Regions from separate parts of the Kitasatospora sp. NPDC056531 genome, predicted to be linked through region 1. Evidence: predicted binding sites of a transcription regulator. Region 1 holds the regulator's gene; the other holds the start of a gene.

What was found. The regulator HrcA, encoded in region 1, represses chaperone genes, less so after heat shock. The targets are predictions, from matches to a motif close to TTNGCACTCNGNNNNNCNGAGTGCNAA.
Region 2: a site for HrcA is predicted at 13,524-13,550, ahead of ACFQ87_RS18680 (FmdB family zinc ribbon protein). Genes of this name have one in related genera too.

The regions. Positions count from the first base shown of each region.
Region 1 is NZ_JBHTTU010000042.1:18,176-33,380, forward strand. Features, by position in the region: gene ACFQ87_RS28795 (S41 family peptidase) at 1-420, opposite strand, end outside; gene ACFQ87_RS28800 (16S rRNA (uracil(1498)-N(3))-methyltransferase) at 522-1,271, opposite strand; gene dnaJ (molecular chaperone DnaJ) at 1,368-2,507, opposite strand; gene hrcA (heat-inducible transcriptional repressor HrcA) at 2,581-3,615, opposite strand; gene htpX (zinc metalloprotease HtpX) at 3,888-4,808, shown strand; gene ACFQ87_RS28820 (hypothetical protein) at 4,832-5,416, shown strand; gene ACFQ87_RS28825 (DUF3097 domain-containing protein) at 5,448-6,275, shown strand; gene ACFQ87_RS28830 (hypothetical protein) at 6,291-6,488, shown strand; gene ACFQ87_RS28835 (Uma2 family endonuclease) at 6,479-7,036, opposite strand; gene hemW (radical SAM family heme chaperone HemW) at 7,077-8,306, opposite strand; gene ACFQ87_RS28845 (AMP-dependent synthetase/ligase) at 8,363-10,285, opposite strand; gene ACFQ87_RS28850 (ABC transporter ATP-binding protein) at 10,631-12,364, shown strand; gene ACFQ87_RS28855 (ABC transporter ATP-binding protein) at 12,361-14,373, shown strand; gene sigJ (RNA polymerase sigma factor SigJ) at 14,474-15,205, shown strand, end outside.
Region 2 is NZ_JBHTTU010000019.1:46,475-61,679, reverse strand. Features, by position in the region: tRNA gene ACFQ87_RS18740 (tRNA-Ala) at 110-183, opposite strand; gene ACFQ87_RS18735 (hypothetical protein) at 254-1,258, opposite strand; gene ACFQ87_RS18730 (GNAT family N-acetyltransferase) at 1,409-2,017, opposite strand; gene ACFQ87_RS18725 (molybdenum cofactor biosynthesis protein B) at 2,032-2,550, opposite strand; gene moaC (cyclic pyranopterin monophosphate synthase MoaC) at 2,547-2,987, opposite strand; gene glp (gephyrin-like molybdotransferase Glp) at 3,222-4,559, opposite strand; gene galU (UTP--glucose-1-phosphate uridylyltransferase GalU) at 4,586-5,506, opposite strand; gene ACFQ87_RS18705 (GGDEF domain-containing protein) at 5,558-6,466, opposite strand; gene ACFQ87_RS18700 (5-formyltetrahydrofolate cyclo-ligase) at 6,531-7,106, shown strand; gene ACFQ87_RS18695 (penicillin acylase family protein) at 7,185-9,905, opposite strand; gene ACFQ87_RS18690 (potassium/proton antiporter) at 10,282-11,766, shown strand; gene ACFQ87_RS18685 (MFS transporter) at 12,140-13,435, shown strand; gene ACFQ87_RS18680 (FmdB family zinc ribbon protein) at 13,562-13,879, shown strand; gene ACFQ87_RS18675 (hypothetical protein) at 14,189-14,461, shown strand; gene mscL (large conductance mechanosensitive channel protein MscL) at 14,492-14,908, shown strand; gene ACFQ87_RS18665 (hypothetical protein) at 14,954-15,205, opposite strand.

The sequences.
Region 1 (15,205 bases):
CGGCCCGTACGGCAGCCGCACCGGCTCACCGCCGTCCAGCGGCACCGCGTGCGCCCAGCTGCGGCGCACGCTGGCCTCCCCGGCGCTGGTGGTGGCGATCGGGCGGCCGTCGGCCGTCCAGCCCTGCACCCGGGTCTGCTCGCTGCCCCAGTGGGTGAGCCGCCGGGACGGCCCGCCGTCCACCGGCACCACGTGCACCTCGGGGGCGCCGTCCCGGGTGGAGGAGAAGGCGATGTGCCGCCCGTCCGGCGAGAACCGGGGGTGGTGCACCGGCAGGTGATCGGCCGTCAGCCGCCAGGCCCGCCCGCCGTCCAGCGGGGCCAGCCAGACGTCGTCCTCGGCGACGAAGGTGACCAGGTCACCGTGCAGATGGGGGTGGCGCGGATAGGCGCCCGCAGAGGTGCTCAGGGAGTCCGTCACCCGGCCAGCGTAGGCAGGTACGGGTACGAGCCGCTCCGTTTTCGGCAAGTCCCCGAGGGCGTGCGGGGGTTACGACCAGCGGGGGCTACGACCAGCGGGCGTCACGACCAGCGGCCGGTGCGCCCCAGCAGCAGCGCCCCGGCGGCCACCCCGGCGGTGGAGGTGCGCAGCACCGACGGGCCCAGCCGGTACGGCTTCGCGCCCGCCTCGGCGAAGGCCGCCAGCTCCTCCGGGGAGACCCCGCCCTCCGGGCCGACCACCAGCACGATGTCCCCCGCCCCGGGCAGCGCGGCGTGCGCCAGCGGCTCGGCACCCTCCTCGTGCAGCACGGCGGCGAGGGAGGCCTGCGCCAGCAGCGGGGCCAGCTGCCTGGTGGTCATCGGCTCGCGCACCTCGGGGAAGCGCAGCCGGCGGGACTGCTTGCCCGCCTCCCGGGCGGTGGCCCGCCACTTGGCGAGCGCCTTGGCCCCGCGCTCGCCCTTCCACTGGGTGATGCAGCGCGAGGCCGCCCAGGGGACCACCACGTCCACGCCGACCTCGGTCATGGTCTCCACGGCCAGCTCGCCGCGGTCGCCCTTGGGCAGCGCCTGGACGACGACGATCCGCGGCGCCGGCTCCGGCTCCCGGCGCACGGCGGCCACCGTGACGTCGATCGCGTCCTTGCCGAACACCTCGGCGACCGTCCCGTCCACCCCGAGCCCCAGCCCGTCCGCCAGGGTCACCGCCTCACCGGCCGCGAGCCGCTTCACCGCGGCCGCGTGCCGCCCCTCCGCCCCGTCCAGGCGCACCAGCGCCCCGGGCACGGCGGTGGCGATCCGCTCGGTCTCGACGACGAAGACGGGGGCGGTCATGGGGTGGTCCTCCGGAGGGGGTGGCGGAACGGGAACGCGAAGGGGGTGCCGGCGTTCAGGTCGGGCCCTGAACCCCGGCACCCCCTCCCGGACGGCTTACCGGCCGTTGAAGGCGTCCTTCAGGCGCGAGAACAGGCCCTGCTGGCCCGGCGCGAACTGGCCGGACGGACGCTCCTCGCCGCGCAGTACGGCGAGCCGGCGCAGCAGCTCCTCCTGCTCGGCGTCGAGCTTGGTGGGCGTCTGCACCTCGACGTGCACTATCAGGTCGCCCCGGCCGCCCCCGCGCAGGTGGGTGATGCCCCGGCCGTGCAGCGGGATCGACTGGCCGGACTGGGTGCCGGGCCGGATGTCGACCTCCTCCAGCCCGTCCAGGGTCTGCAGCGGCACCTGGGTGCCGAGCGCGGCGGCCGTCATCGGGATGGTGACGGTGCAGTGCAGGTCGTCCCCGCGCCGCTGGAAGACGCTGTGGGTGGTCTCGGCGATCTCGACGTACAGGTCGCCGGCCGGGCCGCCGCCGGGGCCGACCTCGCCCTCGCCGGCCAGCTGGATCCGGGTGCCGTTGTCGACACCGGCCGGGATCTTGACGGTCAGGGTGCGGCGGGCGCGGACCCGGCCGTCGCCGGCGCACTCGGGGCACGGGGTCGGCACGACGGTGCCGAAGCCCTGGCACTGCGGGCAGGGGCGGGAGGTCATGACCTGCCCCAGGAAGGAGCGGGTGACCTGGGAGACCTCGCCCTTGCCGCGGCACATGTCGCAGGTCTGCGCGGAGGTGCCGGGGGCCGCGCCCTCGCCGCTGCAGGTGGTGCAGGTGACTGCGGTGTCGACCTGGAGTTCCTTGGTGGTGCCGAAGGCGGCCTCCTCCAGGGTGATCTCCAGCCGGATCATGGCGTCCTGGCCGCGGCGGGTGCGCGAGCGCGGGCCGCGCTGCCCGGCCGCGGCGCCGAAGAAGGCGTCCATGATGTCGGAGAAGCCGAAGCCCGCCGCGCCGGCGCCGAAGCCGCCCGCGCCGCCGCCGCCCGGTGAGAGCGGGTCCCCGCCGAGGTCGTAGACCTGGCGCTTCTGCGGATCGGAGAGCACCTCGTAAGCGGCGTTGATCTCCTTGAACCGCTCCTGCGTCTTCGGGTCCGGGTTGACGTCCGGGTGCAGTTCGCGTGCCAGGCGCCGGAACGCCTTCTTGATCTCGTCCTGCCCCGCATCCCGTCGGACGCCGAGTACCGCGTAGTAGTCCGTGGCCACCAAATGCTCCGCTTGTTCCGCCTGTAGTAGTGCGACTGGACACCGCCGTCAGAATTCTGACGCCGGTTGCTTGCTACGACTCGGCCAGGATCTGACCCACGTACCGTGCCACGGCTCGCACCGCCCCCATTGTGCCCGGGTAGTCCATCCGGGTCGGACCGATCACGCCGAGTTTGGCCACGCTCTCGTCGCCCGAACCGTAGCCGACCGACACCACCGAGGTGGAATTCAGCCCTTCGTACGCGATCTCCCGCCCGATCCGGACCGTCATCCCGGCGTCCCCGGTCTCACCCAGGAGGCGGAGCAGGACGACCTGCTCCTCCAGGGCCTCCAGCACCGGCTGGATGGTGAGCGGGAAGTCGTGGCCGAAACGCGTCAGGTTGGCCGTGCCGGCCAGCATGATCCGCTCCTCGTTCTGCTCGGCCAACGCCTCGAACAGGGTCGCCAGGACCGTACTGACGGTCGGCCGGTCGATCTGGTCGAACGTGGCCGGCAGCTCCTCCAGCAGGCCCGGGACATCCGGCAGCCGCTGGCCGGCGGCCCGGACGTTGATCCGCGCCCGCAGGTCCGCCAGGACCGTCTCACCGACCGTGCCCGGGCAGTCGACCATCCGCTGCTCGACCCGGCCGGTGTTGGTGATCAGGACCAGCATCACCTTCGCCGGGGCCAGCGCCACCAGCTCGATGTGCCGGACGGTGGAGCGGGTCAGCGAGGGGTACTGCACCACGGCGACCTGCCGGGTCAGCTGGGCGAGCAGCCGCACCGTGCGGGCGACCACGTCGTCCAGGTCGACGGCGCCGTCCAGGAAGTGCCGGATCGCCCGGCGCTCCGGGGCGGTCATCGGCTTGATCTCGGCGAGCTTGTCGACGAACAGCCGGTAGCCCTTGTCGGTGGGGATGCGCCCGGCGCTGGTGTGCGGCTGGTGGATGTAGCCCTCCTCCTCCAGCGCCGCCATGTCGTTGCGCACGGTCGCCGGGGAGACTCCGAGGTTGTGCCGCTCCACGAGCGCCTTGGAGCCGACCGGCTCCTCGGTGCCCACGTAGTCCTGGACGATGGCACGCAGAACGGCGAGCTTGCGGTCGTCCAGCTGGCGGACCTCACCGGCCATGGGCACGCACCTCCGTCTTCGCACGTTGTCCGTCTGTGATGCTGCGGGCCGCTCCGGGAGGACCCCGACCCTGGCACTCTGCGCACACGAGTGCCAGAACCGTACCTGCCAGTGTAAGGCCCGGGTCCTGTCCCAGGAACGGCCCGGCCGGAGTGATCCTGCCCGCAGTCCCAGGGCACGGCCCCTTCCGCCGCAACTCGCGGCGCGGGGGTGGTGCCCTGGGGCCGTCCGGGTGGCAGCATCGAAAGCGACGGCGAACGGAGGAGCAAGAGATGTCGAGCTCGGGCCAGCACACCCGTTTCGCGCCCGACCGCGGCCTGACCAGCCGCATGGTCGCGACGATGTTCGTGATCGGGCTGCTGTACGTCGGTTTCACGGGCCTGCTGATCGCGCTGCTGCGCGGGGCCTGGCCGCTGATCGTGCTGATCTCCGGCGGGCTGTTCGTGGCCCAGTTCTGGTTCAGCGACAAGATCACCGAACGGGCGATGGGCGCCCGCCAGGTGACCGAGGAGCAGTACCCCCAGCTGCACGGCACCATCGACCGGCTCTGCGCCCTGGCCGACATGCCCAAGCCCCGCGTGGCGGTCGCCGACAACGACATGCCGAACGCCTTCGCCACCGGCCGCAACCCGCAGAACGCCGTGGTCTGCGTCACCACCGGCCTGCTGCGCCGGCTCGAACCCGAGGAGCTGGAAGGCGTCCTGGCGCACGAGCTGTCGCACGTCGCCCACCGGGACGTCGCGGTGATGACCATCGCCGGCTTCCTCGGCGTGCTCGCCGGGGCGATGACCCGGATCGCCATGTACGGCGGGTTCATGGGCGGCGGGCGCAACAACAACGACCAGAACGCGGCCATTGCGGCGCTGATCATCCCGCTGGTGTCGGTGGTCGTCTACGCGATCAGCTTCCTGCTCACCCGGCTGCTCTCCCGCTACCGCGAACTGGCCGCCGACCGGGCCGCCGCCCAACTCACCGGCCGGCCCAGCGCCCTGGCCTCGGCCCTGACCAAGGTGACCGGGCAGATCGCGGCCATCCCCACCGAGGACCTGCGCAAGTCGCAGCCGTACAACGCCTTCTACTTCGCCCCCGCGCTGAGCGCCCGGGAGACCGCCTCCCAGCTGCTCTCCACCCACCCGACGCTGGAGAAGCGGCTGGCGCAGCTGGCGAAGATCTCCGAGCAGCTCGGCCGCTGATTCCCGTTGAGGAAAGGACCACCGTGGGATTCCTGGACGCCCTGTTCGGCCGCAGCAAGCCCGTCAAGCCCGACCTCGACCAGCTGTTCGGCGTGCCGTCCGCCGCGCTCACCCTGGAGGCCGGGGCCGGGTTCCTCCCCACCGGGCTCGGCTCGGTCTGCTTCGCGGCCGTCGAGGGCGCGGCCTTCGTCCAGGTCGAGCAGCAGGTCCGGGCGCTGCTGGACGCCGACACCGAGCGCGGCGGCGTACCGGTGGAGGCCTCCAAGGACGGCTACGGCTACTCCTGGCTGCTCGCCCGGCACCAGCCCGGGGAGCTGCCGGAGCTGGTGAACGACCTGCACGCGGTCAACAGCGAGCTGGAGGCGAACGGCTTCGGGCCGCAGCTGCTCTGCTCGCTGGTCTGCTTCCGGAACGGCGAGGGGCAGTCGCTGGCCCTGGTCTACCTCTACAAGCGCGGCAGCTTCTACCCCTTCGCCCCGATGCCCGGTGGCGGGGAGCGGCGCAACAGCCCGCTGGAGCTGCAGGTCAACGCGATGCTGGGGAACGACCTCCGGTTGGAGAAGGACCTGAGCCGCTGGTTCCCGGTCTGGGGCGCGCCGGGCCTCTGACGGTCCGTCCGTCATCCCTATGATCACCCGTATGCGCAGCCGCCAGTACGGACCCGACCTCACCCCGCCGTGGAAGAAGCAGACCCCCGCACCGGAGGTGCCCGCCGAGCGGGACCTGGTGGTCGAGGAGAACGCCACCGGCTTCTGCGGGGCGGTGGTGCGCTGCGAGAAGACCGCCGAGGGGTTCACCGTCACCCTGGAGGACCGCTTCGGCAAGCACCGGGTCTTCCCGATGGTCCCGCGCGGCTTCCTGTTGGAGGGCAAGGTCGTCACCCTGGTCCGCCCCACCGGCCCGGCGGCGCCCCGCACGCCCGGCCGCACCGCCTCCGGCTCGATCGCCCTCCCCGGCGCCCGCGCCCGGGTCGCCCGCGAGTCCCGCATCTACGTCGAGGGCCGGCACGACGCCGAACTGGTCGAACGGGTCTGGGGTGACGACCTGCGCATCGAGGGCGTCGTCGTCGAATACCTCCAAGGCATCGACGACCTCCCGGCGATCGTCGCCGACTTCGCCCCCGGCCCCGGCCGCCGCCTCGGCGTCCTGGTCGACCACCTGCTCCCCGGCACCAAGGAGCACCGCATCGCCGCCCAGGTCACCGGCGACTCGGTCCTGGTCGTCGGCCACCCCTACATCGACGTCTGGCAGGCCGTGAAGCCCGCCTCCGTCGGCATCCCCGCCTGGCCCGCCGTCCCCCGCGGCGAGGACTGGAAGGAGGGCACCTGCCGCCGCCTCGGCTGGCCGGTGGACACCCCGGCGGCCTGGAAGCACATCCTGTCGAAGGTGAACAGCTACAAGGACCTGGAGCCCGAGCTGCTGGGCAAGGTCGAGGAGTTGATCGACTTCGCGACCTTGCCGGACTGATGAAGAATGGCCACCGTGCCTCGAACCAACGACCATGGCGACGTGGCGCTTCGGCACCGCCGGGCCAACGCACTGGCCCGGATGCGCGCGATGGTCCACGAGGGCAAGATCGACTTCTCCGCCATCGGCTACCCGGATGAACAGACCGACGACGCCGGGGAAGCCACCCATGCAGCTTCCCCGGCAGGCCCGCCAACGGCCACTCAGGCGTAGGTCTGGAACTCCGAGGTGTCGAGCGTGACGCCGAGCAGATCCACCGGAATGGGCTCGCCGAACTTGGTGGTCCGCGCGGACACGTAGTCCGGCAGCCCGGAGGCGCTCGACCGGGTCGGCTCGGTCAGCAGCACACAGACGCCCTTGAGCGGGTCAACGATCAGATACGCGGGAATCGTGCCCTCGGCGTACAGCTCCCGCTTGGTCTGGTAGTCACGGAGCACGCTCGTCTTGGAGACGACCTCGACCACCAGCGTGAGGAAGGGCGAGGGGATCAAGCGACCCGGACCCTCAATGGCGTCCCGCTCGAACACGACCAGATCCGGCTGGGGCTCGCTCGTCAATCCGGGAAGATCGATGTCCTGCGTGGTCAGGCGGTGCCACCCTGCCCGGGGGATCTGGTCTCGGATGGCTTCGACAATGATGTTGTGGACCATGTCCGGCCCGGCCATCATCACGATTTCTCCCCTGATGAGCTCGGCTTTGAAGCCTTCCGGGACCTCCAGGTTCTCGAAGATCCCCGTCACCCGGTCATCGATGGCGGTCATTGCGCGCTCCCTCCGACGGCTGACACCACGTTAACGACACTCAGTCCACCAGGTCACGCACGACCGCGTCCGCCAGCAGTCGCCCCTGGAGGGTCAGGGCGGCGCGGCCCTGCTCGTACGGCTCTGCGGCGAGGAGGCCGTCGGCCAGAGCCCGGGCGGCGGCCTTGCGGCCCACGTCGGTCAGCAGGTCGAGCGGGACGCCGTCGACCAGGCGCAGTTCCAGCAGGATGCGTTCGACCCGGCGGTCCTCGTCCGAGAGGAGTTCGCGGCCCAGGGCCGGGGTGCGGCCCTCGGTGAGGGACTGGGCGTAGGCGGCGGGGTGCTTGGCGTTCCACCAGCGGACGCCGCCGACGTGGCTGTGGGCGCCGGGGCCGGTGCCCCACCAGTCGGCGCCGGTCCAGTAGAGCTCGTTGTGGCGACAGCGGCCCTCGGGGGTGGTGGCCCAGTTGGAGACCTCGTACCAGGAGTAGCCGGCCGCGCTGAGCGCCTGCTCGGCGATGAGGTAGCGGTCGGCGTGCACGTCGTCGTCGATCATCGGCAGTTCGCCGCGCTTGACCCGGGCGGCCAGCCGGGTGCCCTCCTCGACGATCAGGGAGTACGCGGAGACGTGGTCCGGTCCGGCGCCGATCGCCGCGTCCAGGGAGGCCCGCCAGTCGTCGTCGGACTCGCCGGGGGTGCCGTAGATCAGGTCGAGGTTGACGTGCTCGAAGCCGGCCTCGCGGGCCTCGGCCACGCAGGCCTCGGGGCGGCCCGGGGTGTGGTGGCGGTCGAGCAGCTGGAGGACGTGCGGGCGGGCGCTCTGCATGCCGAAGGAGATCCGGTTGTAGCCGCCCTCGCGCAGCTCGGCCAGGTACGCCGGGTCGACGGACTCCGGGTTGGCCTCGGTGGTGACCTCGGCGTCCGGGGCGAGCCCGAACTCCTCGCGCAGTGCGGCGAGCATCTTCACCAGGTCGCGGGCCGGCAGCAGGGTGGGGGTGCCGCCGCCGAGGAAGACGGTCCGCACCGGGAGGTCCGTGTCCCCCAGCACCTTCCGGGCCAGCCGGATCTCGGCGACCACGTTGTCGGCGTAGGTCTCCTGCGAGGCGACCGCCCCCGAGGAGCGCAGCTCGGTGGCCGTGTAGGTGTTGAAGTCGCAGTAGCCGCAGCGGCTGGCGCAGTACGGCACGTGCAGGTAGAAGCCGAACGGCCGTTGCCCCAGCCCGGTGAGGGCGTGGGCGGGCAGGGAACCGTCGGACGGCACCGGTTCGCCGTCGGGGAGTGCGGAGGGCATGACCCCATTGTCCCGTACGGCCCGCGAACCCCGCGCGGACCGTACGGGAGCCGGGCTCAGGCCTCGTTGGCGCCCGCGTACATCGCGGCCACCGCGTCGGCGTAGGTCTGCTCGACCACCGGGCGCTTGATCTTCAGGCTCGGGGTGAGCTCGCCGTGCTCGATGTCGAGGTCGCGCGGCAGCAGGTGGAACTTCTTGATCGTCTGCCAGCGCTGGAGGTCGGCGTTGACCCGCTTCACGAAGCCCTCGATCAGCTGGCGCACGGCCGGCTCCCCGGCCAGCTCGGCGTAGGTCCGGCCGGCCAGGCCGTGCTCGGCGGCCCACGGCATCAGCACCGACTCGTCCAGGCCGATCAGCGCGGTGCAGAAGTTGCGGCCGTTGCCGATCACCAGGATGTTGCTGACGAACGGGCAGACCGCCTTGAACTTGCCCTCGACCTCGCTGGGCGCCACGTACTTGCCGCCGGAGGTCTTGAACAGGTCCTTCTTGCGGTCGGTGATCCGCAGGAAGCCGTCGGCGCTCAGCTCGCCGATGTCCTCGGTGTGGAACCAGCCGTCCGGCTCCAGCACCTCGGCGGTCTTGTCCGGCAGGTTGTGGTAGCCGCGCATCACGCCGGGGCCGCGCAGCAGGATCTCGCCGTCCTCGGCGATCCGCACCTCGGTGCCGGGCAGCGCGCGGCCCACCGTGCCGATCCGCACGTCCTCCTCGCGGTTGACGCAGGAGCCGGCGCTGGTCTCGGAGAGGCCGTAGCCCTCCAGGATCGGCACCCCGGCACCGAGGAAGAAGTAGCCGATCTCGGGGGCGAGCGCCGCGCTGCCGGAGACGGCCCCGCGCAGCCGGCCGCCGAAGGCCGCCCGGATCTTGGCGTACACCAGCTTGTCGGCCAACGAGTGCTGCACCCTCAGGGCCAGCGGGGCGCTGCCGGCGCCGGTGGCGACCCGGCTCTCCTGGACCGCCCGGGCGTGCTCGCGGGCCACCTTGGCGGCCCACATGAAGATCTTGTACTTGGCGCCGCCCTCGGCCCGGGCCCGGCCGGCGATGCCGTTGTAGACCTTCTCGAAGATGCGCGGCGCGGAGGCCATGACGGTCGGCCGGATGACCGGCAGGTTGTGGATGATCCGGTCGACCCGGCCGTCCACCGCCATCACGTGACCGGTGGCGATCTGCCCCGAGATCAGCGTCTTGCCGAACACGTGCGACAGCGGCAGCCACATGAACTGGACGTCGTCGGAGCGCAGCAGCCCGCTGGCCTCCTGCGCCCGGCCCTCGTACGCCCAGCAGTCGTGCACCAGGCGCACGCCCTTGGGGCGGCCGGTGGTGCCGGAGGTGTAGATGAGGGTGGCCAGCTGCTCCTTGTCGAGCGCGGCCACGGCCTTCTCGATCGCGTCCGGGTGCTGCTCCAGGTACTCCGCGCCGCGCTGCTCCAGCTCGGCGAGGGTGAGCAGTTCCAGCCCGGCCGTCGCCGGGGTCTCCTCGGGGGCGTCGAAGAGGATGACGGTGCGCAGCTCGGGCAGGTGCTCGATCTGCTCGACGACCTTGGCAAGCTGGGCCGCGTTCTCGGCGAACAGTGCCTTGGAGCCGGAGTTGGAGAGGATGAAGGCGGTCTCGTCGGCGTTGGTGCTGGGGTAGACCGTGGTGATGGCGGCGCCCGCGCACATGGCCCCGAGGTCGGCGATGATCCAGTCGAGCCGGGTGGAGGAGGCCAGCGCGACCCGGTCCTCCGCCTGGATGCCGAGCGCCATCAGGCCGGCCGCCACCGCCTTGACCCGTACGGCGGTCTGCGCCCAGGTGAGCGAGCGCCACTGCTCGGCGCCCGGGGCACCGTCCGCGGCGTGCTCGTCCACCGGGGCGGGGTAGCGGTAGGCCTCGGTGTTCGGGGTGGCGGCGACGCGCTCCAGGAACAGGTGGGCGACGGAGGCGGGACGCCCGGCGACGATGTCGGCACTGCCGGAGTCGATCAGGGACTGCGCGGAACTCAACGAGGACCTCCGGGGGCGGGTGGCCGTCTGAGGGATTGCGGCGCCCGTGGGGGCGGTCGCCGGGCCCCGGTTTACCTGAGCGGTACCGGTCAGTAACAAGGGCGTAGTCAGCAGCCTAGGGGGAAATCGGTCATTCCGTAAGGGGGCGGATCCAGCTGGCACGGCGTCGCGGCGCCGGTGCCCGGGCGCGGGGGCCGCGGACGGCCCGTCCGCACCCGGATCCGTGGGAGGGCTTGGCAAAGGCCCGGCAAACCTCAGCCGGACAGCCCCCGAATCGTCTGTGCGACGCCGCAGAACAACGAGAATTGGGGTGCGAACCCGACCGGCGACGACAAGAGTGTGCCAGTGCTGATCAGACTGCTCCGGGCGTACCTGCGCCCATATTCCCGACCGATCACCTTGCTGGTGGTACTCCAGCTGGTGTCCACCCTCGCGGCGCTCTACCTGCCGACGCTCAACGCCGACATCATCGACAGCGGCGTGGTCAAGGGTGACACCGGCTACATCATGCGCGTGGGGGCGGTGATGATCGGCATCACCCTGGTCCAGGCCCTCTGCTCGATCGGCGCCGTCTACTTCGGCGCCCGCACGGCGATGGCCTTCGGCCGGGACCTCCGGGCCTCCGTCTTCGACCGGGTGCAGGGCTTCTCCGCCCGCGAGGTCGGCGAGTTCGGCGCGCCCTCCCTGATCACCCGCACCACCAACGACGTCCAGCAGGTCCAGATGCTGGCCCTGATGAGCTTCACCCTGATGGTGGCCGCGCCGATCATGTGCGTCGGCGGCATCATCATGGCGCTCAACCAGGACGTCCCGCTGTCCGGCCTGCTGCTCGCCGTCATCCCCGCGCTCGGCATCGTCGTCACGTTGCTGGTCCGCGCACTGCGGCCCCAGTTCCGCAGCATGCAGAAGAAGATCGACACCGTGAACCGGGTGCTGCGCGAGCAGATCACCGGCATCCGGGTGATCCGCGCCTTCGTCAAGGACGACCACGAGCAGGCCCGCTTCGCCACCGCCAACGAGGACCTCACCCAGACCGCCCGGCACGTCGGCCGACTGATGTCCATGATGTTCCCGGCCGTGATGCTGGTCGTGAACCTCTCCAGCGTCGCGGTGCTCTGGTTCGGCGCCCACCGCATCGACAGCCACGACATGCAGATCGGCGCGCTGACCGCCTTCCTCTCCTACCTGTTGCAGATCCTGATGAGCGTCATGATGGCCACCTTCATGTTCATGATGGTGCCGCGCGCCGAGGTCTGCGCCGAACGCATCGAAGAGGTCCTCGCCACCACCTCCAGCGTCGTCCCGCCGTCCGCGCCGATCACCGAGGTGCTGCGCCGCGGCAACCTGGAGCTGCGCGACGTCGACTTCCGCTACCCCGGCGCCGAGGCCTCGGTGCTGCGGGGCATCGACCTCACCGCCCGCCCCGGCGAGACCACCGCCATCATCGGCTCCACCGGCAGCGGCAAGTCCACCCTGCTCGGCCTCGTCCCCCGGCTCTTCGACGCCACCGGCGGGCAGGTCCTGCTGGACGGCGTGGACGTGCGCGACCTCGCCCCCGAGGCGATCGCCGAGAGCGTCGGCATCGTCCCGCAGAAGCCGTACCTGTTCTCCGGCACCGTCGCCAGCAACCTGCGCTACGGCCGTCCCGACGCCACCGACGAGGAGCTCTGGCACGCCCTGGAGATCGCCCAGGCCAAGGAGTTCGTCGAGAAGCTGGCCGAGGGCCTGGACGCCCCGATCGCCCAGGGCGGCAGCAACGTCTCCGGCGGTCAGCGCCAGCGCCTGGCCATCGCCCGCGCGCTGGTGCGCAAGCCCGACGTCTACCTCTTCGACGACTCCTTCTCCGCACTCGACTACGCCACCGACGCCAAGCTGCGCAAGGCCCTCGCCCACGAGACCGCCGACGCCACCGTCCTGATCGTCGCCCAGCGCGTGTCCACCATCCGCGACGCCGACCGGATCATCGTCCTCGACGAGGGCGCGGTCGTCGGCGCCGGCACCCACCGTGAACTGATGGCCGACAACCCGACGTACCGGGAGATCGTGCTCTCCCAGCTCACCGAGCAGGAGGCGGCGTGACCAGCCCCGGAAATCCCGCCGAGAAGCCCTCGGGCAAGCCGGCGGACAGACTCCCCAGCGACTCGCAGGCCGCCGCCGCCCGCCGCGGCCCGGCCGGACCGGGTCGCTTCATGGGCGGCCAGGGCGCCGAGAAGTCCATGGACTTCAAGGGCTCCGGCAAGCGCGTGCTCGGCCTGCTGCGCCCCGAGCGCATCCTGCTGATCGGCGTCCTGCTGCTCGGCGTGGTCAGCATCGGCTGCGCCGTCATCGGCCCCAAGATCCTCGGCGAGGCCACCGACCTGATCTTCGCCGGTGTCGTCGGCGCCCGCTTCCAGCCCGGCACCTCCAAGACCGAGGTCATCGCCGGGCTGCGCGCCCACGGCGAGGGCGGCGTCGCCGACCTGCTCTCCGCCGTCGACTTCACCCCCGGCCACGGCATGGACTTCGGCGCCATCGGCTCCATCCTGCTCTGGGTGCTCGGCATCTACGTCGCCTCCGCCGTCCTCAGCATCATCCAGGGCCGCCTGGCCACCAAGGCGATCCAGTCGGCCGGCTACCGGCTGCGCCAGGACGTCGAGGCCAAACTGGCCCGGCTGCCGCTGAGTTACTTCGACAAGCAGCCGCGCGGCGAGGTGCTCAGCCGGGTCACCAACGACATCGACAACATCGGCCAGTCCATGCAGCAGACCATGGGACAGGTGGTCAACTCGCTGCTCACCGTGGTCGGTGTGCTGGCGATGATGTTCTGGATCTCCCCGCTGCTCGCCGTGATCGCGCTGGTCTCGGTGCCGCTGTCGGTGGTCGTCGCCGCCAAGGTCGGCAAGCGGGCCCAGCCGCAGTTCGTCCAGCAGTGGCGGTCCACCGGCCAACTCAACGCCCACATCGAGGAGATGTACACCGGCCACACCCTGGTCAAGGTGTTCGGCCGGCAGCACGAGTCCGCCGAGACCTTCCGCGAGCACAACGAGGCACTCTTCCACTCCAGCTTCCGGGCCCAGTTCATCTCCGGGATCATCCAGCCCGCGATGATGCTGATCGGCAACCTGCAGTACGTACTGGTCGCGGTCGTCGGCGGTCTGCGGGTGGCCAGCGGCTCGCTGTCCATCGGCGACGTGCAGGCCTTCATCCAGTACTCCCGCCAGTTCAGCCAGCCGCTCACCCAGGTCGCCAGCATGGCCAACCTGGTGCAGTCCGGGGTCGCCTCCGCCGAGCGCGTCTTCGAGCTGCTGGACGCCCCCGAGCAGAGCCCCGAGCCGGCCATGCCCGAGAAGCCGGACGCGGTCCGCGGCCGGGTCGTCTTCCAGGACGTGTCCTTCCGCTACGACCCGGACAAGCCGCTCATCGAGGACCTCTCGCTCAAGGTCGAGCCCGGCCAGACCGTGGCCATCGTCGGCCCCACCGGCGCCGGCAAGACCACCATGGTCAACCTGCTGATGCGGTTCTACGAAGTCAGCGGCGGGCGGATCACCCTGGACGGGGTGGACATCGCCGCGATGTCCCGCGAGGACCTGCGCTCGGGCATCGGCATGGTGCTCCAGGACACCTGGCTGTTCGGCGGCACCATCGCCGACAACATCGCCTACGGCGCCCAGGGCGCCACCCGCGAGCAGGTCGTCGAGGCCGCCAAGGCCGCCCACGTCGACCGCTTCGTCCGCACCCTGCCGGACGGCTACGACACCGTCCTCGACGACGAGGGCGCCGGCGTCAGCGCGGGCGAGAAGCAGCTGATCACCATCGCCCGGGCGTTCCTCGCCCAGCCGTCCATCCTGGTCCTGGACGAGGCGACCAGCTCGGTCGACACCCGTACCGAGGTGCTGATCCAGCGGGCCATGGCCCGGCTGCGCACCGGCCGCACCAGCTTCGTGATCGCCCACCGGCTCTCCACCATCCGGGACGCCGACGTGATCCTGGTGATGGAGAACGGCTCGATCGTGGAGCAGGGCTCGCACGACGAGCTGATCTCCGCCGGCGGCGCGTACGCCCGGCTGTACCAGGCGCAGTTCGTGGAGGCCGTGGCCGAGGTCGACTGACGCGTCCTCATGCAACGGGCCGGGACGGGACCCATCCGTCCCGGCCCTTCGCGCGCCCGGGCCTTCGCAGAGGGCGGCGGCGTTCGCTACCGTGACTCCCGTGACCGCCCAGCCCGCAGCCCCCGACGCCTTCGAGACGAACCGCCGCTACCTGGGCTCGGTCGCCTACCGGCTGCTCGGCTCCTTCACCGACGCCGAGGACGTCCTCCAGGACGCCTGGCTGCGCTGGCAGGCCGCCGACCGCGCCGCCGTCGCCGACCCGCGCGCCTTCCTCACCACCGTGGTCACCCGGCTCTGCTACGACCAGCTCGGTTCCGCCCGGGCCCGCCGCGAGGCCTACTACGGCGAGTGGCTGCCGGAGCCGTCCGTCTCCTACACGAGCGTCCCCGACTCCCCCGCCGAGCTGGCCGAACGCGGTGAGTCCGTCTCGCTCGCCCTGCTCGCCGTCCTGGAGCAGCTCAGCCCGGCCGAGCGGGCCGCCCTCGTGCTCCACGACGTGTTCGCGGTCGGCTTCGAGGACATCGCCGCCTCCCTGGACCGCACCCCCGACGCCACCCGCCAGCTCGCGTCCCGGGCCCGCCGCCGGGTCAAGGACGGCGGCGGGCACTTCGACGGCGCCGACCCGGCCGAGCACCGCCGGGCCGTCGAGGCGTTCGCCTCCGCCTGCGCCAAGGGCGACATCCTGGGCCTGATGGAGGTCCTCGACCCGGACGTGGTCTGGCACGCCGACGGCGGCGGCATCGTCCGCGCCGCCGCCCGTCCGGTGCGCGGCGCCGACAAGGTGGGCCGTCTGGTGGTCGGCCTGGTCGACAAGTGGTTCACCCCCGAGTTC
Region 2 (15,205 bases), on a different contig from region 1:
TCCACCACAGCGGGCGCCCCGGTCGGCTCCGGAGCCACAAAACGCGAAATCCCGCCGGGAGTTGACTCCCGGCGGGATTTGCTGGACCGACCGGAGTCGATCCGTTGGGTGGAGCTGAGGGGATTCGAACCCCTGACCCCCTCGATGCGAACGAGGTGCGCTACCGGACTGCGCCACAGCCCCAACGAGAAGAAACTCTAGCACCTTTCGGAGGGGGTCTGTGACCACCCCCCTGGTCGGAGGGTGGCCACGGTCATTCGTTGGCGGCGCGCGGGCGGACCTCCGGAGCGGGGGCCTCGGCGTACTGGTCGAACAGCGGGGTGCTGCGGGACTCGGTCGGGCGCCCGGCGGTCCAGGTGCCGGGGGCCGACAGGTCGAGGCCGCGGGAGACCCGGGGGGCGACCGGCGCGGTGACGTAGGTCGGCAGCGGGACGGGCACCGGCTCCCAGGAGTCCGGGCCGGCCGCCCCGCGCTCGCGCATGCCGTCGACCCACTCCTCGTGCTCGGTCGCCTCGGCCACCGCAGAGGCGGACACCGAGACGGTGGCCTCCTCGGGGTCGGCGGCCAGCCGCAGGTGCGGACGGCGGCCGGGCCGGTGCTCGGCGGGCGCGGCCGGGGCCGGCTCCGCGTCGACGGGGGCCTCGACGATGGCCTGCTCGGTCGCCGGGGCCTCGGCCCGCTGCTGCTCGCGCCGGCGCAGCCGCTCGGCCGCCTGGGCGGCCCGGGCGCGGTCCAGCTTCACCTCGTACCGCTGGCGCTCCAGCTTGCGCAGGTGGCCGATGTAGAGGGTGAGGAGGGCCGCCGGGATCGCCGGGACCCAGAGGAAGGCCAGTCCGGCCACCGCCGCGACCACGGCGCCGAGCGCGAAGGCGAGGAAGAGGGCGGTGACCATACGGCGACGGCGGGCCAGCAGCCGCGCCCGCCGCTCGGCCCCCGCCGGCCCCGGACGCTCGACCGGGTGCTCGACACAGGGTTCGGACGGGGGCTCGGACTCCCGCCCGGCGGGGTCGTCGGAGGCGGCCTCGTCCCGTTCGGGAGGGCCGTCGTTGCTTTGCTCGTCGTCACGCGGTTCGTCGCCCAGGGCCCGGGCTGCCCGCCGCTCCAGCGCCGAACGCCCGGCCAGCAGGCGGATGGCGGTGCTGAAGCGTTCCGTCGGGCGCGCCTCGTTGAGTTCGTCCTGCCTGCGGAGCCACATCGGCACCAGATAGGCGGCCCAGGCCCCTACGATGACGGCGTAGATAAGGCCGCTACTGCTCACGATTCACACCGTACGGGCGCCGGGGAAGGCCTGGCAGCAATTTGACGCGGCGTGTCGTGTGATCAAGCTGATTCTCCGACTATTTTGCCGGTATTTGTGGCGGTCCGCCGCCGTGCCGATGCCATATCGATATTTCTTTCGAACATATATTCAATTACCTGCCTCATGCCCGGAACTGATCGCCCGCCACCGCTCCAGCATCCCTTCCGGGACCTCGTCGGCGGTCAGGGCGTAGACCATGTGGTCCCGCCAGTCGCCGTCGATGTGGAGATAGCGCGGGCGGATTCCCTCCGAGCGGAAGCCGAGTTTTTCCACCACCCGTCGGCTCGGGCTGTTCTCCGGGCGGATGCAGACCTCCATCCGGTGCAGTCCGAGCGTGCGGAAGCAGTAGTTCACCGAAAGCGCCACGGCGGTCGGCATGATGCCCCGACCGGCCACCGCCTCGTCGATCCAGTACCCGACATTGGCCGAGCACATCGAGCCCCAGGTGATCCCGCCGACGGTCAACTGCCCGACCAGCTGGCCCTTGTAGAGCACCACGAAGGGCAGCATCCGGCCGGCCGAGGCCTCGTGCCGCAGGAAGCGGACCATCTGCCGGTACGTCGGGCGGGGGCCCGCCACCTGGCCCGCCGGGCCGGGCGGCACGGTGGCCTCCCAGCGCCGCAGCCAGTCGCGGTTGCGGCGGCTCACCTCCTGCCACTCGCGCTGGTCACGCGCCCGGATCGGACGCAGCGTGACCTCCCCCTCGTGGAGCTCCACCGGCCAGCCGGCGTTCAGTGCGCTCTCCCGGAAGCCGGGGCCTCGGGCCGGGGGTGGTCCCCGCCGCCGAGCTGGTCGACTGCGTGCGCGAGCAGCGGCTCCAGGACGGCCAGGCCGTCCTTGACGCCGCCGGTCGAGCCCGGCAGGTTGACGATCAGGGTACGTCCGGCGAGCCCGGCGAGGCCGCGGGAGAGTGCCGCGGTCGGCACCTTGTCGCGGCCGTACGCGCGGACGGCCTCGGCGATCCCGGGGATCTGCCGGTCGATCACCCGGGCGGTCATCTCGGGGGTGAGGTCCATCGGCGAGATGCCGGTGCCGCCGGTGGTCAGCACCACGTCGTAGCCGGCGGCGACGGCCTCGCGCAGGACGGTCTCCACCGGCTCGCCGTCCGGGACGACCCGGGGGCCGTCCACGGTGAAGCCCATCGCGGTCAGGCCGGCCACCAGCAGCGGGCCGCCCTTGTCCTCGTAGACCCCGGCCGAGGCGCGGTTGGAGACGGTGACGGCCAAAGCCCTCCCGGCCGACCCGCTCATGCCGACACCTCCGGCGCGAACCAGTCGCCGCTCTTGCCGCCGGTCTTGCTGAGCACCCGGACGGACTCGATGCTGGCGCCCTTGTCCACCGCCTTGACCATGTCGATCACGGTCAGCGCGGCCACCGTCACCGAGGTCAGCGCCTCCATCTCGACGCCGGTGCGGTCGGCGGTCTTCACGGTGGCGGTGATCTCGACCGCGTCGTCCGCGACGGCGAGGTCGACCTTGACCCCGGAGACCGCGATCGGGTGGCAGAGCGGGATCAGGTCGGGGGTCTTCTTGGCGCCCATGATCCCGGCGATCCGGGCCACCGCGAGGGCGTCGCCCTTGGGCACGCCCTCGCCGCGCAACAGCTCGACCACCTTCGGGGAGACCCTGACCCGCCCGGCCGCCACGGCGGTGCGCGCGGTGGCGGCCTTCTCGGAGACGTCGACCATCCGGGCCGCGCCCTGCTCGTCGACATGGGTGAGGCGGTCGCCGGGGCTCGGTGTCGTCACGGGTAACTCCAGGGGCGCGCAGGTCGAATACCGCGCTACCGTACCGCTCTGTCGCCCGCCCGCTCGCCTCCGGGCGCTCTTGACCCGGCGCCGACGGTCGGCGCTCCGGCGCTCGTGCCTCGCTGGTCGCTTCCCCCTTTCGGCACCGGCGCGCCCCTTCGGCTCGGGGCGGCCTCAGGAGTCCAGCAACACCACGTCGACCTCGCTGCCGGCCGGCAGTTCGGTGACGTCCTCGGGGACGGTGATCAGGCAGTTCGCCCGGGCCAGCGCGCCGACCAGGTGCGAGTCGGCGCCGCCCACCGGCTCGACGGTGCCGTCCGCCGCCGAGTGGCGGCCGCGCAGGAACTGCCGGCGGCCGGCCGGGGAGCGCAGCGCGGACGGGCAGAGCGCGCGCACCACCGGTCGGTGGATGTCGACGGCGCCGAGCATGGTGCGGATGACCGGGCGGACGAAGAGCTCGAAGGAGATGTAGGCGCTCACCGGGTTGCCGGGCAGGGCGAGCAGCGGCACCCCGGCCGCGCCGCCGATCCGGCCGAAGCCCTGCGGCTTGCCGGGCTGCATCCGCAGCTTCCGGAAGTCGACCCCGCCGTAGGACTCGAAGACCTCCTTGACCACGTCGTACGCGCCGACGCTGACCCCGCCGCTGGTGACGATCAGGTCGGCCCGGCCGAGCTGGTCCTCCAGGACGACGCGCAGCCGGTCGGCCTCGTCCGGGACGGCGCCGACCCGGTAGGCGATGGCGCCGGCCTCCTGGGCGGCCGCGGTGAGGGTGAAGCTGTTGGAGTCGGCGATCTGCCCGGGCCCGACCGGCTCGCCGGGCTGGACGAGCTCGCTGCCGGTGGAGAGCACCACCACCCGGGGGCGCGGGCGGACCTTCACGGTGGCCCGGCCGATCGCGGCGAGCAGGCCGAGCTGGGTGGGGCCGAGCCGGGTGCCGGCCTCCAGGACGGTGGCGCCGGCCGCGACGTCGCTGCCGCGGCGGCGGATGTGCGCGCCCTCGGCGACCGGGCGCAGCACCCGGACCTCCTCGTCGGCGACCGCCGCGGTCATCGCGGCGGCGGCGACCCCGGTGCCGGTGCCGCCGTCGGTCCACTCGACCGGGGCGACGGCCTGGGCGCCGGGCGGCACGGGGGCGCCGGTCATGATCCGGGCGGCCTGGCCGGGGCCGACCTTGGGCAGTTCGCCCGTGCCGGCGGCGATGTCGCCGACCACCTGGAGCACCGACGGGTAGGTGTCGGTGGCGCCCTCGGTGTCGGCGGTGCGGACCGCGTAGCCGTCCATCGAGCTGTTGTCGAAGGGCGGCAGGTCACCGTCGGCGACCACGTCCTCGTCGAGCCGGCAGCCCTGGGCGTCGAGCAGCTGGAGCTCGATCGCGGGCAGCGGGCCGACCGCGGCGAGCACGTCGGCGAGGTGCTCGTCCACCGTCCAGAAGCGAGGAGCCGCCGGTGCCCGGTCCGCGGACCCGTCGCAGCAGGCTGCGGGGGTGGTGCTGTGCTCCGTGGACCCGGTCATCGGCGGCTCGCTCTCTAGTCGTGGGGTCAGTCCTGCAGCTCGGAGCCGACGAACTCCCGGAGCCAGGAGCGGAACTCCGGGCCCAGGTCCTCGCGCTCGGCGGCCAGACGGACGATAGCGCGCAGGTAGTCGGCGCGGTCGCCGGTGTCGTAGCGGCGGCCCTTGAAGAGCACGCCGTGCACCTGGCCGCCGTCCGCGGCGTCGCGGGTGGTCAGCTCGCGCAGGGCGTCGGTGAGCTGGATCTCGCCGCCGCGGCCGGGCGGGGTCTCGCGCAGCACGTCGAAGACCAGCGGGTCGAGGACGTAGCGGCCGATGACGGCGTAGTTGGACGGGGCCTCGCCGGGCTCGGGCTTCTCGATCAGGTCGGTCACCTGGAAGACGTCCTCGCCGAAGCCGTTGGCCTTGACGGCGGCGCAGCCGTACAGGTGGATCTGGGAGGGGTCGACCTCCATGAGGGCGACGACCGAGCCACCGAGCTCCTGCTGGACCTCGATCATGCGGGCGAGCAGCGGGTCGCGCGGGTCGATCAGGTCGTCGCCGAGCAGGACGGCGAAGGGCTGGCCGGCGACGTGCTGCTCGGCGACCGAGACGGCGTGGCCGAGGCCCTTGGGGTCGCCCTGGCGGACGTAGTGCATGTTGGCCAGCTCGACGGACTCACGGACCCGGCGCAGGCGGTCCTCGTCGCCCTTGCGGACGAGGAGCTCCTCCAGCTCGTAGGCGCGGTCGAAGTGGTCCTCCAGCGCGCGCTTGTTGCGGCCGGTGACCATCAGTATGTCGGACAGGCCGGCCGCGGAGGCCTCCTCCACGACGTACTGGATCGCCGGCTTGTCGACGACGGGCAGCATCTCCTTCGGGGTGGCCTTGGTCGCCGGGAGGAAGCGGGTGCCCAGTCCGGCTGCGGGTACCACGGCCTTGGTTACCGGAATGCGGGAGGTGGTCGTCGTCATGCGTTTACCTTACTCAGGCACGTTTTCGCCCGGCCGAGCGCCGTCGGACGGCTAGGACAGCGCGTCGCGGGGCACGGCCACGGTGGCAGGCGTATGGGAAGCGACCGGCTGGGAGAGGGGGTCCCCTCCGGTACAGGCGGACAGACTACCCGCCTTTCCCGAACGGTCACCCTCGGCAGTCGCCGCCCCTTCCGTAACGGAAGCGGCCTGCTCACGGCGCCCGGTGGGACGCTGCGCGGGCCGCGGGACGGCCCGCCAGCAGTCGCCGCCGGCCGCCCGGGCCTCGGCCAGCGCCGCGTCGGCAGCCCGCAGCAGGACGGCTGCGTGGGTGCCGTCCTCGGGCAGCACGGCGACGCCGGCGGCGGCGGTGAGGCCGTTGCCGTGGGCCGGCCGGGGCGCGCGGGTGCCGGAGGACCAGTCGAGCAGCAGATGGCGGCGGACCGACCAGACCAGGCGCTCGGCGACCTGCGCGGCGCCCTCGGCGCCGGTGTCCGGCAGCACCACCAGGAACTCCTGGCCGCTGTAGCGGCCGAGGGTGTCGGCGCGGCGGATCTCCATCGCGAGCCGCTGGGCGAGGTCGCGCAGTATCGCGTTGCCGCGGGCGCGGCCGTGCTCGGCGATGACCGCGTCGAACCCGGTGATCTCCAGCAGCAGCACGGCCAGCGGGCGCGGGCCGTCGGCCTGGTCGGTGTGCTCGGCGCGGCGGGCCCGTTCGATCTCCCGGTCCAGGGTGAGCTGCAGGTGGCGGTAGTTCCACACGCCGGTGAGCGGGTCGCAGGAGGCGGTGCGCTGCAGCTCTGCGCAGCGCTCCTCCAGTTCGGCGACCCGCGCCCGCAGCCGTTCCCGCTCCCCGGCGGCCTCGGCCCGCTCCCGGCGCGTGCGCAGCCCGAGCACGGTGGCACCGGCCAGCGCGGGGGCGCTCAGCGCGGCCAGGGCCTGGACGAGCAGCGGGGTGGACAATCGGGGGCGCCCTTTCGCGTGTCAGGCTCTGCGCGTCGATGGTCTGGCGGACGCGGAGGATCCGGTGCACAACGAGAAGAGCGACCTGAGGACACGGCTGTTGACGCGGCGCCGCGCACTTTCGGCCGAGGCGCGCGCGGAGACGGCGCTCGCGCTGGCCGGACACGCCTGGGAGCTGGCCGCGGCGGGCGCCACGGTGGCCGCGTACGTCTCGGTGGGCGCGGAGCCCGGGACCAGGCCGCTGCTGGACGCGCTGCGCGAGGAAGGCGTGCGGGTCCTGCTGCCGGTGCTCCTTGCCGACAACGACCTGGACTGGGCCGAGTACGCGGGGCCCGGGGCGCTCGCCCCGGCCGGGCGCGGGCTGCTGGAGCCGGTCGGGCCGCGGCTCGGGCCGGAGGCCGTCACGGGGGCCTCGCTGGTGCTGCTGCCGGGCCTGGCGGTGGACCGCGACGGGCTGCGGCTGGGCCGGGGCGGCGGTAGCTACGACCGGGTGCTGGCCCGGCTGGAGCGGGCCGGGGCGCGGCCGGTGCTGGCGGTGCTGCTGTACGAGCACGAGCTGCTGGAGCGGGTGCCGGCCGAGTCGCACGACCGGCCGGTGGACCTGGCGGTCACGCCGTCGGGGGTGCGGACCTTCGGGTGAGCCGCGGGCGGTCCCCGGGACGCGGGAGGCCCCGCTCCCTCCGGAAGGGAGCGGGGCCTCCCGCGCGTCGTACCGGTGTCAGCCGGTGGTGAGCACCAGCTTGTGCTTGGTCGCCTTCTCCACCGCGTCCGGGGTGAAGGCCCAGGTCAGCAGCTTGCCCTTGAGCCACAGGTCGGTCTGGTCGTTGTAGTTCGCGTGGAAGGCGTGGCCGGATTCGCCGCCGACGTTGATCCAGCGCGAGGAGTCCAGGTCGTTCAGGTCGACCACCATGCGCATCGACGGGATCCAGTCCACCTGGTAGCCGGCCGCCGCGTTCCAGCCCGCCGCGTCGACCGCCGCCGAGCCGCCGGAGAGGCGGTAGGGGCCGCGGTTGAGCAGCTTGTGGACGACGCCGGAGGCGATCGAGGAGTTGTCGGTGCCCATGGTCTGCTCGCGCAGCTCCAGCTTGTGCAGGCGGCCCCAGCTCCAGGTGGAGATGTCCTTGCCGAGCAGCGAGGTCAGGTCCTGCCGGGCGTTCTTCATCGCCTCCTTGAGCAGGTTGTCCAGGCCCTTCTGCTCCTTGTGCTGGGAGTCGATGTACGTCCACCACGAGCTGTCGGGCTTGTCCAGCTGGGCGCGGACCACCTCGGTCCAGCGGTCGCCGCCGTCCGGCTGGGCCTTGCCCGGGTCGCGGGTGCCGCACTGGGTGACGATCTTGCTGGAGCTGTCCGGCTTCGTCGGATCGTCCTGCTGGCGCACCAGCAGGCAGTTGTCCTTGGCCCGGATGTCGGCCGGGAACTTCTGGCCGAAGGCGAGGCTGAGCAGGTTGCGCCAGACGCCGTTGTAGTAGGCGGCGGCCGCCGAGTCGGCGTCCTGGTGGAAGTTCCAGTCCTTCAGCAGGTCCTGGGCCTCGCGCACGTACGGGTCGTCGATCTGCTGCTTGAGCAGCAGCGGGACCAGCGTCTTGGCCATGATGCTGGTGTTGTCCAGCTGCAGGTTCTGCATGTCGTCCGGTGAGATCTTGCCGTTGTTCTTGAGCAGGCCCTCGATCTGGTCGGTGATCTCCTTGGCCCGGGTGCCGTACTCCCAGTCCTTGGTCAGGTTGTACTTGTAGCTCTGGTCCACCACGGCCTGGTTGGCGGTGACGATGTAGCCCACGGACGGGTTGAGGCTCCAGGGCAGCGCGGTGAAGGGGACCGGGTCCGGCTTCCACTGGTAGGAGGCGTCCCAGCCGGGGGCGGGCATGGAGCCGTCGCCCTTGCCGCGGACCGGGATGACGCCCGGGGCCTGGTAGCCGATGTTCTTGGCGTCGGCGTAGATCAGGTTCTGCGCGGGGACGGCGAAGTCCTTGGCGGCGTTGCGGAAGTCGTCCCAGTTCTTCGCCTTGTCCAGCTCGAAGACGGCGTCCAAGGTCTTGCCGGGGCTGAGCGCCGTCCACTGCAGGGCGACGCCGTAGCCGCCGGTGCCGCGGTCGGGGGCGGAGGTGCCGTTGGGGGCGTACTTGCCGACGTTCTGCTGTTCGGTGCTCTGGTCGGAGATGAGCGGGGCGCCGGTCTGGGTGGTGCGGACGGTGATGGTGCGGTCCTCGCCGCCGGCGACCTTGATGGTCTCCTTGCGGAGGTCGAACTTCACGTCCTTGCCGTCCACCTGGTAGGTGTCCGGGCCGGTGACCTTCTCCAGGTAGAGGTCGGTGACGTCGGCGCCGAGGTTGGTGAAGCCCCAGGCGATGTCCTTGTTGTGGCCGATCACCACGCCGGGCATGCCGGCGAAGGTGAAGCCGGAGACGTCGAACTGGCAGGCCGGCGAGGCCGTCCGGCAGTGCAGGCCCATCTGGTACCAGACCGAGGGCAGGCCGGGGCCGAGGTGCGGGTCGTTGGCCAGCAGCGGCTTGCCGGTGGTGGTGTGCGAGCCGGCGACCACCCAGGAGTTGGAACCGATGCCCTGGCCGGGGCGGCCGAGCAGCTGCGGCATCGCGTCGATCCGGTCGGTGAGGCCCTGCATCAGCGCCTTGGTGGTGGCCGCGCCCTGGGCGGTGGCGGCGCCGGGGGCCGCGCCGGACTGCGCGGAGCCGTCGGCGGGCTTGTAGGTGTCGCCGCTCACGGTGCCGGTCTTCACGATGGTGCCGTTGCGGGAGTACGGGTACTCCGGGTACAGCTCGGCGATCTTGTCCGGTCCGAAGTCCTGTGCCAGCAGCGAGCGGTCGATCTCCTCCTGGAGGTTCCCGGAGAGGTTCCAGGCCATTGCCTTGAGCCAGGCCACCGAGTCGACCGGGGTCCACTGCTCGGGCTTGTAGCCGCTGTTGACGGCGCCGAGCAGGGCGTACTCCAGCGAGGCCTTCTCGCCGCCGGGGTGCTCGCCCAGCCAGGCGTTCACGCCGTCCGCGTAGGCCTGCAGGTACTTCTTGGTCTCGGGCGACAGCTTGGTGTCGAACTCCTTCTGCGCCACCTGCCGCCAACCCATGGTGCGGATGAAGGTGTCGGTGTCGACCTGGCTGTCGCCGAACATCTCGGACAGCCGGCCGGCCGTGATGTGGCGGCGGACGTCCATCTCCCAGAAGCGGTCCTGCGCCTGGACGTAGCCCTGGGCGCGGAACAGGTCCTCGGGGGTGTCCGCGTACAGCTGCGGGATGCCGTTGGCGTCGCGCTTGACGTCGACCGGCGCGCTCAGGCCCGCCACCTTGACGCTGCCGTCCACCTCCGGGAAGGACGCGCGGACCGCGGTGACCCCGCGGTAGCCGCCGTAGCCGACACCGGCCACCAGCAGCACGACCAGCACGATCACGATCAGACGGGCGCGCCGGAACTTCTTCGAGCGGGGCATCTGGGTCCTTGCGGTCCTGACTTCGGGGCGGGCGGGCGTGTCCAGGGCCTGGGGCCGTGACAGGGCACCACATTAGGCCGAGTCCGCGGACCGGCGTGCACGGGGGACGCTCCGGGCGGGATCTCGGGAGGTCAAGGAGCGGCCTGGAACGGGCCGGGTGGGCAGCGACGGAGGCAGTCAAACTAAAGATATGGCAAAATGTTAGACTGAGTAACGATCCGCAAGAGGAGCATTGACGCTTTCTTAACGGGTCTCCGCGCGCGCCGCCCACGGCGCCCGCTCATGCTCGGAGCCACCCAGCGGCTCCGACCCCCCCCAGCACGACCCAGCACCACCTGACACCCCGCCCGCCCATGCCTGCCCGAGGTGCCACTGCGTGAACGTCGCCCACCTGAACCAGCTCCTGCTCGAAGCCTCCGTAGTCCTCCTTGTCGCGGTGGTCGCCGTGCGGTTCTCGACCCGATCAGGGCTGCCCAGTCTGCTGATCTACCTCGGGATCGGCGTCGCACTGGGCCAGAACGGAATCGGCGTCACCTTCAACGATGCCGAGCTGACCCAGGTGCTCGGCTACGCGGCGCTCGTGATGATCCTGGCCGAGGGCGGCCTCAAGACCAGCTGGCGCGAGGTCAAGCCGGCGATGCCGGCGGCCACCGTGCTGGCCACCGTCGGCGTCGGGATCAGCGTCTTCGTCACCGCGGCTGGCGCGCACTGGCTGGTCGGCCTGGACTGGCGGACCTCGCTGCTGCTCGGCGCGATCGTCTCCTCCACCGACGCCGCCGCCGTCTTCTCGGTGCTGCGGACGGTCCCGCTTCCGCACCGGCTCACCGGCCTGCTGGAGGCCGAGTCCGGCTTCAACGACGCGCCCGTGGTCATCCTGGTCGTCGCCTTCGCCTCCGTCGGCGAGCCGGACTCCTGGTACGTCCTGCTCGGCACGATCGTCGCCGAGCTGGCGATCGGCGCGGCGGTCGGCCTGGCCGTCGGCAAGCTGGGCGCGTTCGCGGTCAAGCACGTCGCGCTGCCCTCCTCGGGCCTGTACCCGATCGCCGTGGTGGCGCTGACCGTGCTCGCCTACGCCGGCGGTGCGCTGCTGCACGGCTCCGGCTTCCTCGCCGTCTACATCAGCGCGGTGATCCTCGGGAACTCCAAGCTGCCGCACGGACCGGCCGTGCGCGGGTTCGCCGACGGGCTGGCATGGATCGGGCAGATCGGCATGTTCGTGCTGCTCGGACTGCTCGCCGCGCCCGAGAGCATGGGCGACGCGGTGGTGCCGGCACTGGTGATCGGCGGGGTGCTGGTCTTCCTGGCCCGGCCGCTCTCCGTGGTGCTCACGCTGACCCCGTTCAAGGTGCCCGGCCGCGAGCAGGCGCTGCTGAGCTGGGCCGGACTGCGCGGGGCGGTGCCCATCGTGCTGGCCACCATCCCGGTGGTCTCCGGCGCGCACCAGGCCGCGGACGTGTTCAACATCGTCTTCATCCTGGTCGTCGTCTTCACCCTGCTCCAGGGGCCGACGCTGCCCTGGATGGCCAAGCGGCTGCGGATCGGCGAGGGCGCGATGGGCCAGGACCTCGACATCGAGTCCGCGCCGCTGGAGAAGCTGCACGGGCACCTGCTGTCGGTCACGCTCTCGCCGACCTCGCGGATGTCCGGTGTGGAGGTCGGTGAGCTGCGGCTGCCCAAGGGGGCAGCGGTCACCCTGGTCGTGCGCGAGGGCAGCTCCTTCGTGCCGGACAAGGCGACGGTGCTGCGCGGCGGGGACGAGCTGCTGGTGGTCACCACGGACGAGGTCGGCGAGGCCGCGGAGCGGCGGCTGCGGGCCGTGGACAAGGGCGGAAAGCTGGCGGACTGGCTGAACGGGCGCTGAGCCCCGCCGCCGGGGGTGACCTGGCAGGATCGGGTGGCCTGGCGGGATCGGGTGGCCTGGCGGAATCTACGCGCGTAACTGTATGCTGGTTCGACTACGCCGTATAACTACCGCTAGACCACCCCCAGCATCTGCCTGACGCAGAGTTGGCGCGACCGCTCGGCGGCCGCGGTTAGGCCCCGGCCCACCAGGCCCGGCCGACCCGGTATCTACCCCGGTCGACGCGCGAGAGGACGACTCTCGGCGCCGTCGGGGCCACCCCATGCCCTGCCGCGCTACCAGGCAGCAGGAAGGACCGACCGTGACGGCCCGCCGAACGGTCGACATCGCCGCGGAGACCACCGCGGACACCACCGCGCACCCCGCCGACCCCATCGCGGCGGCGCCCGCCAAGGTCGGGTACGGCGCACTGCTGCGCACGCCCGGCGCGTGGACGTTCCTGGTCCCCGCCCTCATCGCGCGACTGCCCTACGCGATGCTCAGCATGGGCATCCTGCTGCTCGTCAAGGACACCCACGGCTCGTACGGCACCGCCGGCACCGTCACGGCGATCGCCGCCGTCGCCCAGGCCCTGATCGGCCCGCAGACCGGGCGGCTCGCCGACCGGTACGGCCAGGCCGCCGTCCTCGTCCCGACCGTCGTGGTGCACGCGGCCTCGGTCGCTCTGCTGATCGCCCTCGCGCTCGGCCACGCGCCCGCCTGGAGCCTGTTCCTGGCCGCCGTGCCGGCCGGCGCGAGCGTTCCGCAGATCGGCGCGATGGTCCGGGCCCGCTGGGTGGCCACGATCGGCGCCGACGGCGCCTCCGCCTCCTCCGCGGCCAAGGTGAGCACCGCGTTCGCCTTCGAGTCCGTGACGGACGAGTTCACCTTCGTGGTCGGTCCGATCCTGGCCGCCAAGATCGCCACCTCGGTCAGCCCCGCCACCGCCCTGATCACGGAGGCCGCGCTGACCTTCGTCGGCGGCCTGGCCTTCGCCGCCCAGCGCCGCACCGCCCCGGCTCGGATCACGCCGCAGCCCGGCGCGCGGCGCGCCTCCGCGCTGGCCTCGCCCGGCGTCCGACTGCTGGCCGGCGTGATCCTCGGGGTGGGGGCCGTGTTCGGCGGCATGCAGGTCTCGGTGAACGCCTTCGCCGACTCGGTCGGCCAGCACGGTGCCGCCGGCACGGTGTACGGGATCTTCGCCGGCGGCTCGATGGTGGCGGGCGTGCTCTACGGCGTCATCGCCTGGCGCCGGGCCGTCCAGCACCGGATGATCATCAGCTACGCACTGCTGGTGGTGGGCTGCTCGACGCTGTGGGCGATGCCCAACCTGGTCACGCTCTCGATCGCCGGGCTGGTCTGCGGCCTGGCCATCGCGCCGACCCTGATCAGCGGCTACACCCTGGTCGAGACGCTGGTCGAGGACGGGGCCAAGACCGAGGCGTTCACCTGGCTGACCGGCGCCATCGGCCTGGGCCTGGCGGTCGGCTCGATGGTGGCCGGGCGACTGATCGACAGCCACGGGCCGTCCACCGGGTTCCTGGTGCCGCTCGCCGGTACCGGGCTGGGGCTGGCCGCACTGGTGTCGCTGCGGCACCTGCTGGTCGCGCCGAGCGGGGCGGGCCGCGTGGTGGCGGGATCCGCCGAGCGCGGCGGTGCGGCGCAGCTGGTCGGTGCGGTCAAGGGCTGACCGGGCGGTCGGACGCGGCCCGGTACCGGCTCATCTCACACCGGATTCGCTGGACTGATCCAACGGAATACCGCATCATTGACCATCGTTAGCACTCATCAGGCGAGAGTGCCAGGAGGAAGACAAGTGCCCACGTACCAGTACCAGTGCACCGAGTGCGGCAACGGCCTGGAGGCGGTGCAGAAGTTCACCGACGAGGCGCTGACCACGTGCCCCGACTGCCAGGGACGGCTCCGCAAGGTCTTCTCGGCCGTGGGCGTCGTGTTCAAGGGCTCGGGCTTCTACCGGACCGACAGCCGCTCGTCCTCCAGCAGCTCGGTGGGCGCGGGTTCGTCCTCCGGCTCCTCGACGTCGTCGTCCGCGACGTCCTCGACGGGCTCGAGCTCGTCGTCCTCGTCCAGCTCGTCGAGTTCGTCCAGCAGCCCGGCTCCGGCCGCGAGCTGACCTCGGCGCCCGGCGCCCGGCGCTGGGCGCTCGGCGCCGGATCGGCATCCGGCGAGTGCTCGGAAGCTTCGCGAAAGGCCCGTCGGCCCCGCTCACGCGGGGGCGGCGGGCCTTTCCGCTTGCCCTGTTCGCCGTCCGGCGCGGGGTTTCGTCAGCTTGCGGAGGTCGGTCTCACTCGCGCGAGTGTACGAAGTTGTCCACAGGGGCGGGTTTATCCACAGGTTTGGGGACAGGGCTTTCCGGTAGCACCCGGGGCGCGCATCGTGTGGGTCACCAGAGACCGATCGATCGAGTCCGGAGGTCACGTCGATGACGACCACGAGCCTGTCCGTCCCGCTGCCCGCGCCCACCGTGCCGCCCCGGCGGGAGGTACCGAGCTTCCCCCCGATCCGGCGCGGCTGCGGCGGGTGGCACCGCTGGCGCCGGGCCGTCCGGCGGCGGGCGGGGGTGCCCGCGCTGGTGCTGCTCGCGGTGGCGGCGGCGCTGGCGCTCGGGCCCGCGCGGGCGGGGCTACCGCCGCCCTCAGGGGGTGCGGTGGGCCGTCCGGGTTGTCAATCCGGGCCTGCGGAGGATCACCCGTAACCCCGGAACGACTTCGTCGTTCGAGGCGGCATGAAAGGCTTCAAGGAATTCCTGCTGCGTGGAAATGTCGTCGAACTCGCCGTCGCCGTGGTCATCGGCGCGGCTTTCACCAACATCGTCAACGCCTTCGTCAAGGGCGTGATCAATCCGATCGTCGGCGTGTTCGGGACGAAGGACCTGACGTCCTACAGCTCCTGCCTCAAGGGTCCTTGCGAGGTGAGCGCCACCGGTGAGGTCACGTCCGGAATCCTCATCATGTGGGGGTCGGTGCTCAGCGCCGCCCTGCAGTTCCTGATCACTGCGGCCGTCGTCTACTTCGTTCTGATCGCGCCGATGAACAGGATGGCGGCCAGGCGCAAGTCCGCCGTCGAGGTGGCGGCGGAGGCCGAGGCCACGGAGGTCCAACTGCTGACCGAGATCCGCGACGCGCTGGTCACGGCGCGCTAGGCCGTGTCCGACAATGAGCGCCCGGCGGGAATTGTCAGACAGGCCTCAGTCCCCGTGGTGCGGCGGACGCTGACTCAGGTACCAGTCCAGCCCCCGCCCACCGCTCTCCCCCGCCCCGGGGCGCTCGCCCCAGCCGGAGTCGGTGTCGTCCCGGGACTGCTGGTCCAACGGGTCCCGGAAGACCAGCCGGGCCTTGGCCGCGGCCGCCCGCCGGGTCGCCGGCTGCTGGTCCGCCGACGGCTGCTCGCCCTGCTCCTGCCGGACCCGCCCCTGCCGGCTCTGTTCCTGCTCGCTCAC